Regions from separate parts of the Mesorhizobium sp. C120A genome, predicted to be linked through region 3. Evidence: predicted binding sites of a transcription regulator. Region 3 holds the regulator's gene; each other region holds the start of a gene.
What was found. Region 3 encodes LexA, which represses DNA repair genes until DNA is damaged. Its sites were predicted from a motif close to TGTTCNNNNTGTGTTCNG; they were not measured.
Positions count from the first base shown of each region.

Region 1: dnaE (DNA polymerase III subunit alpha) is a predicted target of LexA. The motif match lies at 1,106-1,123, and genes of this name have one in related genera.
Region 2: parE (DNA topoisomerase IV subunit B) is a predicted target of LexA. The motif match lies at 1,759-1,776, and genes of this name have one in related genera.
Region 4: NL532_RS31000 (DUF3072 domain-containing protein) is a predicted target of LexA. The motif match lies at 1,644-1,661, and genes of this name have one in related genera.

Region 1 covers NZ_CP100476.1:3,399,338-3,402,546, forward strand. The annotation lists gene NL532_RS16310 (acetyl-CoA carboxylase biotin carboxylase subunit) at 1-988, shown strand, start outside; gene dnaE (DNA polymerase III subunit alpha) at 1,250-3,209, shown strand, end outside.
Region 2 covers NZ_CP100476.1:3,375,238-3,378,446, forward strand. The annotation lists gene parE (DNA topoisomerase IV subunit B) at 1-1,689, opposite strand, end outside; gene cpaB (Flp pilus assembly protein CpaB) at 1,946-2,851, shown strand; gene NL532_RS16215 (type II and III secretion system protein family protein) at 2,972-3,209, shown strand, end outside.
Region 3 covers NZ_CP100476.1:3,883,950-3,887,158, reverse strand. The annotation lists gene NL532_RS18835 (ComEC/Rec2 family competence protein) at 1-1,315, shown strand, start outside; gene lexA (transcriptional repressor LexA) at 1,309-2,091, opposite strand; gene NL532_RS18825 (GntR family transcriptional regulator) at 2,297-3,061, opposite strand.
Region 4 covers NZ_CP100476.1:6,398,822-6,402,030, forward strand. The annotation lists gene NL532_RS30985 (IS256 family transposase) at 1-6, shown strand, start outside; gene NL532_RS30990 (hypothetical protein) at 163-396, opposite strand; gene NL532_RS32355 (GNAT family N-acetyltransferase) at 882-1,034, opposite strand; gene NL532_RS30995 (nuclear transport factor 2 family protein) at 1,149-1,331, shown strand; gene NL532_RS31000 (DUF3072 domain-containing protein) at 1,400-1,609, opposite strand; gene NL532_RS31005 (NADP-dependent oxidoreductase) at 1,853-2,770, shown strand; gene NL532_RS31010 (hypothetical protein) at 2,976-3,206, shown strand; gene NL532_RS31015 (DUF982 domain-containing protein) at 3,206-3,209, shown strand, end outside.

The DNA.
Region 1 (3,209 bases), 480 kb from region 3:
GGATCCCTATCGCAATTTCCTGCCCTCGATCGGCCGGTTGACGCGCTACCGGCCGCCGGAGGAGGGCAAGTTCGGCGATGTCTTCATCCGCAACGACACCGGCGTCACCGAAGGCTCCGAGATTTCGATGTTCTATGATCCGATGGTGGCAAAACTCTGCACCTGGGCGCCCACGCGTATCGAGGCCATCGATGCCATGTCGGAAGCGCTGGACAGTTTCGTCGTCGACGGCATCGAGCACAACATCCCGTTCCTGGCGGCGCTGATGCAGCATCCGCGCTGGCGCGAGGGGCGGATATCGACGGGCTTCATCGCCGAGGAATATCCTGACGGCTTCGCGCCGATCGTGCCCAATGGCGATGAAAAGGCAGTGCTGGCGGCGATCGCCACCGCGGTCGAGCTTCTGCGCCGCGATCGGCTTGACCGGCTGGGCGGGCGGCTGGCGCCGCATTCGGGCGCACTCAAGCGCGATTGGGTGGTGAAGCTCGGCGACGACTATCTCCAGGCTTCGATCATCGAGGGCATGATCTCCATTCCGATGGAAATCGATCTGTCGGTCGATGGCGGCAAAGCGCTGACCGTGGCGTCCGACTGGCGGCCGGGCGACCTCATCTGGCGCGGCACTGTCGGTGCCCGCAAGGTCACGGCGCAGATCAGGCCGGCGCCGAACGGCCTGCGCATTGCCTGGAAAGGCATGTCGGTGACGGCGCGCGCCATGCTGCCGCGCACGGCGGAGCTGGAAAGGCTGATGCCGGAGAAGGTGGCGCCGGACACGTCCAAGATGCTGCTTTGCCCGATGCCGGGCCTGGTCGTGTCGATCGCGGTTGCCGAGGGGCAGGAGGTCAAGGCCGGCGAGACGCTGGCCGTGGTCGAGGCGATGAAGATGGAAAACGTGCTGCGCGCCGACCGCGATCTTGTCGTGTCGAAGCTCAACGCCAAGCCGGGTGACAGCCTGGCTGTCGATGCGGTGATCATGGAGTTCGCCTAGAGATTGTTTGGAAATTCTACTCCGGCGGCCATCTGAAGGTGGTTTCTGCGCTTCCCGTGCTCACGGACCAATGGCCGCTGCGCTCCGGTTCTCGAAACCACCATCATTATGACTCGCCAGAGCGAATTTCGAACAATCTCTGAGCCGTGCGGCTGGGTACGGAAGCCTGTGGTCGGTGGTCATTTGTGCTGGACTGGCATCGCCCGGTCCGGGACAATACATCTCCATCGACTCAAAGCCCTTCGAGCAATTTGAAACATCATGGCGGATGACAAACTTCCACGCGATCCCCTGAGGCGCGAAGCAGCGCTCGCTGCTGCGCGCCCGGAGGCACCGGCGCGGCCGTTCATCCATCTGCGCGTGCATTCGGCGTATTCGCTGCTCGAGGGCGCCTTGCAGGTCGCCGCCGTTGTCGGTCATGCAGTCAAGGACGAGTGCCCGGCAATCGCAGTCACCGACACAAACAATCTGTTCGGCGCGCTGGAATTTGCCCAGAAGGCGGTGAAGGAAGGCATCCAGCCGATTATCGGTTGCCAGATCGATCTCGCCTTTTCCGGCGAGACCAGCGACGCGCAGCGCGACCGCCGCCGCCATGGTCCGGAGATGCACGCCGTGGTGCTGCTCGCCGCCACCGAGGCCGGCTACAGCAACCTCGTCAGGCTGGTCAGCCAGGTCTATCTGGAGACGCCGCCGGGCGAGCCCGTGCATCTGACGTCAGCAATGCTGGAAGGCCATAGCGATGGCCTGATCTGCCTCAGCGGCGGGCCGCGCGGCCCGATCGGCCGGGCGCTGAAGGAGGATCGCCGAGATCTTGCCGAGACGCGGCTTCTGGCACTCAAGGCGCTGTTCGGCGACCGGCTCTATGTCGAGCTGGACCGTGTTTCCGGTTATGACCGCGCTATCGAGAAATCATCGGTCGACCTTGCCTATATCCATGATCTGCCGCTGGTCGCCACGAATGAGGCGTTCTTCGCCGCCCGCGACGACTATGACGCGCATGATGCTCTGATCGCCATTGCCGAGGGTTCGGTGGTTGCCGCCGACAACCGTCGCCGGCTGACTTCGGACAATTTCCTGCGCAGCCAGGCGGATATGGCGCGGCTGTTCGCCGACCTGCCGGAAGCGATCGACAACACCGTCGAGATCGCGCTGCGCTGTTCCTATTATCCCAAGACCCGCAATCCGATCCTGCCACGCTTTACCGGCGGCGATGTCGCCGACAATGAGGTGGCGCTGAAAGCGGAGGCCGATGAGCTACGCCGGCAGGCGCATGAGGGGCTGGAGGCGCGGCTGGCTGCGCATGGGCCCACTTCCGGCTACACGGTCGAACAATACCGCGAGCGGCTCGATTTCGAACTCTCCATCATCGAGAAGATGAAGTTTCCCGGCTATTTCCTGATCGTCGCCGACTTCATCAAATGGGCCAAGGCGCAAGGCATTCCGGTCGGGCCGGGCCGTGGTTCGGGCGCCGGATCGCTGGTCGCTTATTCCACGACCATCACCGACATCGATCCGCTGCGCTTCTCGCTGCTGTTCGAGCGCTTCCTCAACCCCGACCGCGTGTCGATGCCCGACTTCGACATCGACTTCTGCCAGGACCGGCGCGAAGAGGTCATCCGCTACGTCCAGCAGAAATATGGCCGCGACCAGGTTGGGCAGATCATCACCTTCGGTACGCTGCAGGCGCGCGCGGTGCTGCGCGACGTCGGCCGCGTGCTGCAAATGCCTTACGGCCAAGTCGACAAGCTCTCCAAAATGGTGCCGCAGAACCCCGCCAATCCGGTCAAGCTGGCGGATGCCATCGCCAACGAGCCGCGCTTTGCCGAGGAGGCCGAGAAGGAGCCAATCGTGCAGACGCTGCTCGATATGGCGCAAAAGCTGGAAGGGCTCTACCGCCACGCTTCGACGCACGCCGCCGGCATCGTCATCGGCGACCGGCCCTTGTCGGAACTGGTGCCGATGTACCGCGATCCGCGCTCCGACATGCCGGTCACCCAGTTCAACATGAAATATGTCGAGCAGGCCGGGCTCGTAAAATTCGACTTCCTCGGCCTGAAGACGCTGACGGTGCTGGAGACGGCGGTGAAGCTGATCCGCCGGCGCGGCATCGAGATCGACCTGGCGACGATCCCGCTCGACGATCCTGAAACCTACGCCATGCTGTCGCGCGGCGAAGTGGTCGGTGTGTTCCAGGTGGAAAGTGCCGGCATGCGCAAGGCGC
Region 2 (3,209 bases), 510 kb from region 3:
CATTTCCTGGTAGAAGAAGGTGATCAGCAGCGAGGCTATGTGAGCGCCGTCGACGTCGGCGTCGGTCATGATGATCACGCGGTCGTAGCGCAAATCCTCGTCGCGGTATTTCGAGCGCGTGCCGCAACCGAGCGCCTGAATCAGGTCCGAAATCTGCTGATTGGCGGCTAGCTTGTCGTTGCCGGCGCTGGCGACGTTGAGGATTTTTCCGCGCAGCGGCAGCACCGCCTGGCTGGCGCGGTCGCGCGCCTGCTTGGCCGAGCCGCCGGCCGAGTCGCCTTCGACGATGAACAGTTCGGCGCCCGCGGCGGCATTCTGCGTGCAGTCGGCGAGCTTGCCGGGAAGGCGCAGCTTGCGCACCGCGCTCTTGCGCGACACTTCCTTTTCCTGGCGCCGGCGCACCCGCTCGTCGGCGCGCGCAATCACCCATTCCAGCAGCTTGGAGGCTTCCTGCGGATTGTCGGCCAGCCAGTGGTCGAAGGGATCGCGGATGGCGGTCTCGACAATGCGAATGGCTTCGATCGTTGCCAGCCTGTCCTTGGTCTGGCCGACGAATTCCGGCTCGCGAATAAACACCGACAGCATGCCTGCCGCCGAGATCATCACGTCTTCGGAGGTGACGATCGAGGCGCGCTTGTTGCCGACCAGGTCGGCATAGGCCCGAAGCCCGCGCGTCAGCACATTGCGAAAGCCGGCCTCATGCGTGCCGCCTTCGCCGGTCGGGATGGTGTTGCAGTAGGAGTTGACGAAGCCGTCACCGCCGAACCAGGTCACCGCCCATTCCAGCGAACCGTGGCCGCCCTGCTTCTCGCTCTTGCCGGCGAAGATTTCGCGGGTCACCTGGAAATCATCGCCGAGCGATGCCTTGAGATAGTCCTTCAAGCCGCCGGGGAAATGGAACTCCGCCTTGGCCGGCGTCTGGTCCTTTTCCTTGATCAGCGATGGGTCGCAGCTCCAGCGGATCTCGACGCCGCCGAACAGATAGGCTTTCGAGCGGGTCATGCGATAGAGCCGCGCCGGCTCGAAGGCGGCGCCCTTGCCGAAAATCTGCTCGTCGGGATGGAAGCGGATTTTGGTGCCGCGCCGGTTGTGCACTTCGCCGAGCTGCTCCAGCCCGCTCACCGGAACGCCGCGCGAGAACCTTTGACGGTAAAGCTGGCGACCGCGCGCGACTTCGACTTCGAGATGGTCCGACAGCGCATTGACGACCGAGACGCCGACACCGTGCAGACCGCCGGAGGTCTCATAGACCTTGCTATCGAACTTGCCGCCCGAATGCAGCGTCGTCATGATGACTTCGAGCGCCGGCTTCTTGAATTTCGGATGCGGATCGACCGGGATGCCGCGGCCATTGTCGGTAACGGTCAGAAACCCGTCGGCCGACAGCTCGACATCGATGAAGGTGGCATGGCCGGCGACCGCCTCGTCCATCGAATTATCGATGACCTCGGCAAACAGATGGTGCATCGCCTTGTCGTCGGTGCCGCCAATATACATGCCGGGACGGCGCCGCACCGGCTCCAGCCCCTCCAGCACCTCGATGTCGGCGGCGCTATAGCCCTCGCTGCCGTCCTTGGTCGCGGCAGGACGCTTCGTGGCCTGCACCAGCGGGTCGGTCGGGCGCGAAGGTGTCCGAGCCGGTTGGGGCTGCTTTTCCAGATTGCCGAAAAGATCGTTGTTGTCGTCCATGCCTACCATAGAATCCGTGCCGCGAATCACCCGTCGATACTGCCACGCTTTTCGGCGCCAAGCGACGGAAGTTCCTGTTACGTTCGGGGATTAAACCCTTCTTATCCTAAAACCTTTCGATAACCAAGCCGGCGGAAATAGGTCCGTGCGGAGCGGCCGCGATTCCTGAATCTTTAACAAAGCGGCCTAGCGTCGCTCCAACAAAACAAAAGACCACGAATGTCAGGGGTTGGTTGTGAGGGGCAAGGCCATAACGATGATTGGCATCGCTGCCGTCTTCGGCGCGATTTCAATCTTTGCCGCGGATTTCTGGGTGAAAAGCCAGGCCAAGGCCGGTGCCGAAGAGAAAACGGCGTCGATCCCGGCGCCCGCCGTCCCCAAGGTCGTCTTCAAGACCATAGTGGTGGCCAACGCGCCGCTGCGTTACGGCATGGAGCTTGACCGGGCGCAGCTCAGCGAAATCCCATGGTCCGAGGATTCGGTGCCGCAGGGCGCGTTCACCACAGTCAATGCATTGCTCGCCGAAGGCAGCCGCGTGGTATTGTCGCCGATCGAGGTCAACGAGCCGGTGCTGATCAGCAAATTGTCGGGGCCGAACGGCCGCGCGACGCTATCAAACATGATGACGCCCGGCATGCGGGCGGTGACAATCCGCACCGACGAGATCGCCGGTGTCGGCGGCTTCGTCATGCCGGGCGACCGGGTCGACGTGGTGCTGACACGCGATGCGGGCGAAATCCAGGAAGTGGCCAAGAACGCGCAGGGCGCTGCCGGATCGACCGTTACCTCCGAGATTGTCGTCTCCGACGCCAAGGTGCTGACCGTGGGGCAGGGCGCCGACGAGCGCCAGACCACACCGCAGATCGCCAATTCCGTCACCATCGAGGTGACGACCGAAGGCGCGCAGAAAGTGGCGCTTGCCCGCACCGTCGGCACCTTGTCGCTGTCGCTCCGCTCGGCCGCAGACGGAGGGGCCGCCAGGGACGGCGTCACCACCATCTCGTCCTTCGGCGGATCGGTCGCCTCCGGCGTCCAGGCCGCTGCCGGCGCGCTGTTCACTGCCGCGACCAAGGAGCCTGAGAAGCCGAAATTCAAGACGATCATCGTGACGCGCGGCACGCAGGTCGAAGAATACCAGGTTCCTGCGCGGGACCAGCAATAACTGCCGGTGGGGACCGGGCGAGGGACGGGACAGATGTCGGGACTTCATGCATTTCGAACTACGAAAGGGCTGCGCCCAATGCGGGCGCTTGCGGTGGGGGCTTGCCTGGCCGCGGCCGCAATGCTCGGCCTCAGTGCGCCAGCCAAGGCCGACAACGATATCGTCCATGTCTCGTCGACAACGAATGCGTCGATCAAGGTAGCCAAGGGCAAGCCGAAGACGGTCATGACCAATGCCGCCTTCTACCAGATCGTCATCGGCGATCCGGAGATCGCCAACGTCAATCCGCTGACCGACAAATCCTTCTATGTGCTGGGCAACAATCTCGGCACCACCGGCATCGCGCTGTTCGACGAGA
Region 3 (3,209 bases):
GGCAGCACTCGTCTCCATCGCCGCCTATCTCGTCATTTCAGGCGTCGTGGTTGCCGCCGAGCGCAGCTTCATCATGCTGGCGGTCATGCTTGTCGCCGTGCTGTTTGATCGCGCCGCACTCACCATGCGCAATCTGGCGATCTCCGCCATTGCCGTCATCCTGGTGTCGCCGCACGAGGTGGTCGGTCCCAGCTTCCAGATGTCGTTTGCTGCCACCGCCGCCCTTGTCGGCGCCTATGCCGGCTGGGCCGATTACCGCGCCGACAAGGTGAGAACGCCGCCGGCAAAGCGCTCCTTCGTCGGCTTCCTGTCGCGAAAATTCGCGCTGGCCATGGGCGGCCTCGCCATGACCTCGATCATCGCCGGCAGTGCAACCTTGCTGTTCGCCATCTGGCATTTTCAGCGTGTGTCGCCGCTCAGCCTGATCGCCAATCTGGCCGTGATGCCGATTGTTTCGTTGATCGTCATGCCTTTTGCCGTGCTCAGCGCACTGGCGATGCCGTTCGGCGCCGACGGGCCGTTCCTCTATGTGATGGGCAAGGGTCTGATGGCGATGATCGCTATATCGGCCTGGATTTCCGAGCGCTCGCCGGTCGACGCCGTCGGGCTGATCTCCATCCGCTCGGTGCTGTTGGTGGCGGTCGCCCTCGTCATCGCCACCATGGCCACCACCTGGCTCAGGTTGGCGGCCGTGCCTTTCGCGCTGGCCGGCCTGTTGACGGTGCCGCAGGTGCTTACGCCCGACGTGCTCATATCCGAGGATGCGCATCTGGTGGCCATGCCGATCGGTGGCGGCGAACTCGCCCTCAACCGCGAACGCTCCAACGAATTCACCACGGACAATTGGAAACGGGCGCTGCGGGCCAAAACCATTATCCCACCTGAGATTTTCGAGGCAACAGATACGCGGTTCGATCTCGATCCGCTCGATCTGCCGCCCGGCTCGCCCTTCTATTGCACCGGCGATCTCTGTATCGCCCGGCACCCTTCCGGAGCCATTGTAGCGCTTGCGAAAGACCGCAAGACGGCGCGGCCGGCCTGTGCCTTCGCGAGCCTGATCGTCATCGATGACGCCACCGCCTACAATCCGTGCCGCGACCCGCTGGTGCTGGTCGTGACGAAGAAACAGCTGGCCCGCGACGGCAGCGCCGCCGTCTTCTTCGATCCGCAATCGGCAGCTGCAGCGCCAACCATCCGCTTCGCCGTCGACAAGCCGTATCGCCCCTGGCACGAGCAACGCCGCTTCTCCCGCGAAGCGCGCGGCCTGCCGCCTTACAACCAGCGTGAAAAGTACAAACCCAAGCCGGCTCAGTAGCGCCGGATCAATCCGACAAGCTTGCCCTGCACCTTCACCCTGTCCGGTCCAAAAATGCGGGTCTCGTAGGCCGGGTTGGCGGCTTCCAGGGCGATCGAGGCGCCCTTGCGGCGGAAGCGTTTCAGGGTCGCTTCCTCATCGTCGACCAACGCCACCACGATCTCGCCGGGGCTGGCTGTGTCGGCATTGCGGATGATGACCGTGTCGCCATCGAAAATGCCGGCCTCGATCATCGAATCGCCCTTGACCTCGAGCGCGTAGTGTTCGCCGCCCATGATCATATCGGGCGGCACCGAGATCGAATGGGTCTGATGCTGGATGGCGTCGATCGGCACGCCGGCGGCGATGCGTCCCATAACCGGGATTGAAATCGCGGAAACGGCATCGTCATTGCCGGCCGACATCGAACGCGACGGCGAGCCCGGCTTGATCTGGCGGCCGAGACCGCCTTGGCCCAACGCGCCTTGTCCTTGGCCGCCTTGCCCTTGGCCGGTTTGACCAAGACTGCCCTGAATGACGCTCGGCGAAAACTTCCTCGCCGCATTGAGGCCTGGTGCGATCGAGTCGGGCAGCCGCAGCACTTCCAGCGCGCGCGCCCGGTTCGGCAGCCGGCGAATGAAACCGCGCTCCTCAAGCGCCGTGATCAGGCGGTGGATGCCGGACTTGGAGGCGAGGTCGAGCGCTTCCTTCATCTCGTCGAAGGACGGCGGGATTCCGCTCTCCTTCAGGCGTTCATGGATGAACATCAGAAGCTCATGTTGTTTGCGCGTCAGCATCGCGGCCCCCAAGGGTTCTGAAACCAGAATCAGAAAAAACAAACCCAGAACAAACCCTATCTGTTCCAGTTGTGTTCCGCAACCTTTTAAAGTTTAATGAATGTGTTGACGTTTTGTTCAGCGTAACGTTCGGCGCTGCGAGCGCCGCTCGTAGTCGTTGGCCGGCAACGGGGTGAAACGAAGACAAAGTGCCCTGCGTCGTCGGCTACGATCGCCGCTTCCTTTTCGGACGGGGCTGCGCAGCATCCGCGCCGGGTTCACTCTGGGCATAGACCTGCAGCGTGTAGCCGATGTGAGCGGTCATCAGAGTTTTCGCACGTTCGACGTCGCGATCGAGGGCCGCTTCCATCAGGGCGGTATGGTGTTCGATCGCCACGGCGTCGCGCAGGGCCGCCACGGCCTTCCGGTGGCCATCCGTGCGGCCGGCGGCGGCGCGCAGCGTCGGGGCCAGACCCAGAAAGCGGTGATGGCGATGCAATTGGTCGGAAATCGTCGCATTGAAGCGCAGCAGCCAGCTGGATGTCGCGGCACTGAGCAGCGCCGCATGGAAGGCATCGTGTTTTTCGTACCACGCGTCGACCGCATCATCCGATGGATCGTCGAGAACAGACCCGCACCGTGAGAGACGATAGTGGGCGGCAACGACCGCGTCTTCCCACTCACGGTCGCCCTCCTCGATCGATTCCACCAGCAGGGGCAGTTCGACCACCAGCCGCGCACGCGCCAAATCCTCGAGCTCCGCCCGAGAGACGGGAGCGACCGCAAACCCGCGGTTGCTGATGGCGGTCACAAGCCGTTCCGCCTCCAGCCGCGACAGCGCCTCGCGCAACGGCGTCCAGCCGATGCCGTAGGTGTTGCGCAGCGTGCTCAGCTTCAACGGCGCGGCAGGCGCCAGCCGGGTCGCAAGAATATCGCGCCTGAGCAGGCGATAGGCCGCTTCCGTCTTCGAGGTCTGCTCGTCATCCAGCATCGTGATCCATCAGACATAAACGCTCGGCGGATCATTATATATCAAAGCCTTTCAATGGGTGAATTATATATAATGTTTGACAGTTCAAGGGCGACCACTCAAGATCGCCGGCATGTTTGGGCGGCAGGCTCCGCCGCGCGCGTTTGTC
Region 4 (3,209 bases), 2.5 Mb from region 3:
GCATGACCAGCATCATGATCGCCCATTTTGCAGAACTTGACGCACACAACCGGAGGCGCATATGTTCGCCAGCCGGCGGATACCACACCGCCCCACCGGTCAGGCCCAGCGCGCCCGCTGCAAAGTCCCGCAGACGGCTGCTGGGCCGCTGGCGGGCAGCGGCTACTTGCTGACGATCCAATCCACCAAGCCAGTTTCGATCAGCTCGAACCAATCGTGCACCAGGGCCTTGGCTAAATCGCGCCATTGACACTCAGGCGTACGGGAGACGGCAACAGTAGAAGGGTCGGCATCTTCCCAGCCTCGCGCCACGTCATCGCGATGACGTTGACGAAGGCGCATCAGCAAGGTGGCCGTAGTGGCCGCTTGAGCGATATCTATGGGCGTTGCAACCATCGCAGCCTCCTCAAAGCGATGGCAAACCCCTCACTAGTAAGCCCGCTCAGACTCTCTCTGCAATCAAAAAAAGAGTTGTCCTCGCTCCCTGTTCTGTCATCGCAATGAAGGACGACATCTTCGAGCACCCGCAGCACACCTGTCGCATGGAAAAAGCTGTAGGCGTTTATAGGTGCTTGGGGAATCCGCCGTTTGTTTGCGTTGTGGAGCGGGACAAAGCAAGTTACTCACTCAGGCTGGCTACCGTGAAGCGGGGCACCAGCCCGACTTCCACGCGTTGCCGTGGGAAGCTGAACACAGGGCCGTCAAAGAAAGGCAAGGTGGACGCGACGGCGCTCGCTGAACGCATTCGGGCGCCGGCTGCGTTCGCGTTCACACCCGGCGCTATGTCGCTTCTAGGCCCGCTCTGTCGCTACTTTGTGCGCAGCATATTGTGGGAACTCTGCCTCGGCCCACGCACTCAGTGGCTGACCAGAACGAGCGCATCATCGGCCTAACCGTTTAGGCTGTAGAATTTGTGTGTGCGCTCGTATCGAGATGCGGGTGATGTCGCAGCCGAAACGCGCTGCTTCCTTCTCGATCCGCCCCATCAGTTTGGCGCCGATACCAGCACTGCGCATCTCGGCGTCGACAACCACATGGTCGGCCTACGCCCACTTTCCGCCCATACCCGGTTTGCTGATAGAGCGGGTAGATAGCCGCGATCTCTTCGAGCTCCATGGCTGAGTGTCGATGCCTATGTCGGCGAGGTGATGAGTGCGGCCTTGCCGCCGAACACCAGCCCCAACTGGGCAGTCGCATCGCTCGACATTACGGGCGATGCAGCCACTGCGAAGGTCGAGGACGAATTTGGAACCACAAGGTTCACCGACTATCTTCTGCTCAAGATCGCAGGAGAATTGAAGATCCTTAGCAAACTCTACCACCTTCACTAATACGACCGTCCAGATCAGAGGCCAAATACCGCAAAACTGACCAACCTGTCGTAGGTCTCCCAGCGCCTTTAGAGCTTGAGCTCAGTCCTTAGCGCGTCGATTCGCTTCGAGGCCTCGGCTTTGCTTAGATCTTCGGCGTAGCTTCTGTCGTCGCCCGCCTGCTCACATAATGTTTTCAAGTAGGAAGCTTGCGACGGAGTCATTGGCTCGTCTCCCGTCGTCCATTCGTCAGGATCCTTGCTGATAGCTTCGCCTTTGGCTCGGGGTGTAGTTTGCATGACGCTCTCCATGTTGGGAACGGCACAACGTATTTGATCTGCTTTTGTTCCACATGCTTGAAGTGTCTGAGATTGCGATGGCAGGGGTGTTCACGAACGCAAGTTTACCCGTGCTGGAAGAATCCGACGAGATTGCTTAGCTTCCGCTCGCGGTCGCCAACGATGAACTCAACGCCAACTCTGCGCGAGACATCGAAAGATCCTCCGCGCCCGCAATTTACCCCAACGGTGAGGAGACGCCCCATGAAAGCAATCGTAGCGACGGACCAGACTGCAGGAACGGCCGGGATGAAGTTGGTGGAGTTGCCCGAGCCTCGGGCGGCAATTAACGACGTGGTCGTACAGGTTCATGCGGCAGGATTCGTCAACACCGAACTGGAGTGGCCCTCGACGTGGGCCGACCGAGCCTTCCGTGACCGGACCTCTTCGATCCTCGGCCACGAACTGGCTGGTGTGGTCACTGCGCTCGGCTACGGCACTACGGGGCTTTCTATCGGTCAGCGGGTGTTCGGCCTCGCTGACTGGCATCGCGACGGCACCCTCGCCGAGTATGTTGCCATGGAGGCCCGTAACCTCGCGCCGCTGCCCGGCGATGTCGACTTTACGGTGGGCGCTAGCCTGCCGATCTCCGGCCTAACCGCATGGCAGGGGCTGTTTCAGCATGGCCGCATCAAGGCCGGGCAGAGCGTTCTCGCGCATGGCGCTGCCGGTGCCGTCGGTTCGATGGTGGCGCAGCTTGCCAGGGAGGCCGGAGCCTATGTGATCGGCACCGGGCGGGCCGCCGACCGCCAGAAAGCGCTCGACTTCGGTGCAAATGAATTCCTCGACCTCGCAAAAGACACCCTTGAAGATGTCGGCGGCGTCGATCTGGTGTTCGATGTCGTCGGCGGCGATGTCCAGAAGCGATCCGCAACGCTCGTCCGGGCCGGAGGTATCCTTGTCACAGTCGTCGGACCAACGGATATTCGACCTGCAGACGGCCTGGCGGTTGACTTCGTCGTCGAGGCTGATCGAGCCCAGCTTTCTGAGATAGTGCAGCGGATCCGCGATGGACGACTGCGGACGAACATCGGCAAGGTTTCGAGCTTGGATGATGCCATCGGCACCTTCAACTCAACGGACCGACGCGCGGGCAAGACCGTTGTTCGCGTTCGTCCGTGAGAACTTGGGAGAGAGGCGGGCCCTCGCTCCTTATGGTCGCGTCGGCAGCTGACACGGTGAGGTGCAAATCAGCGCCTGTCGCGGGATTTAGCCATCGTAGGGCGGTGTTTGCGGGAACCTACTTTGTACGTTTCCGACTCTTGCCTTTTTCGGAAAGTGACCCACAGAATAGCTGATTGAGGTTCTATCTCTCTGGGAGGATGGGATGGACATTCAAGCACCTGTTCGGCCTACGCAGCAAACGGCCAAGGAGCTGGTCCGCGAGGTCCTGTTGGGCTCTCAACCCGGCGACATTATTTCCGTCAAAGCGACCATTGTAGCGGTCCGTGAGCGCGGCGGCGATCTTCTCGAAACTGACTGCCAGTTAGTCGAAATGATCGTCAAATCAGCCTCCGTTTGGGGACTGTTCATCGCCTTTGACGTTCGAGAGGCGTGATGC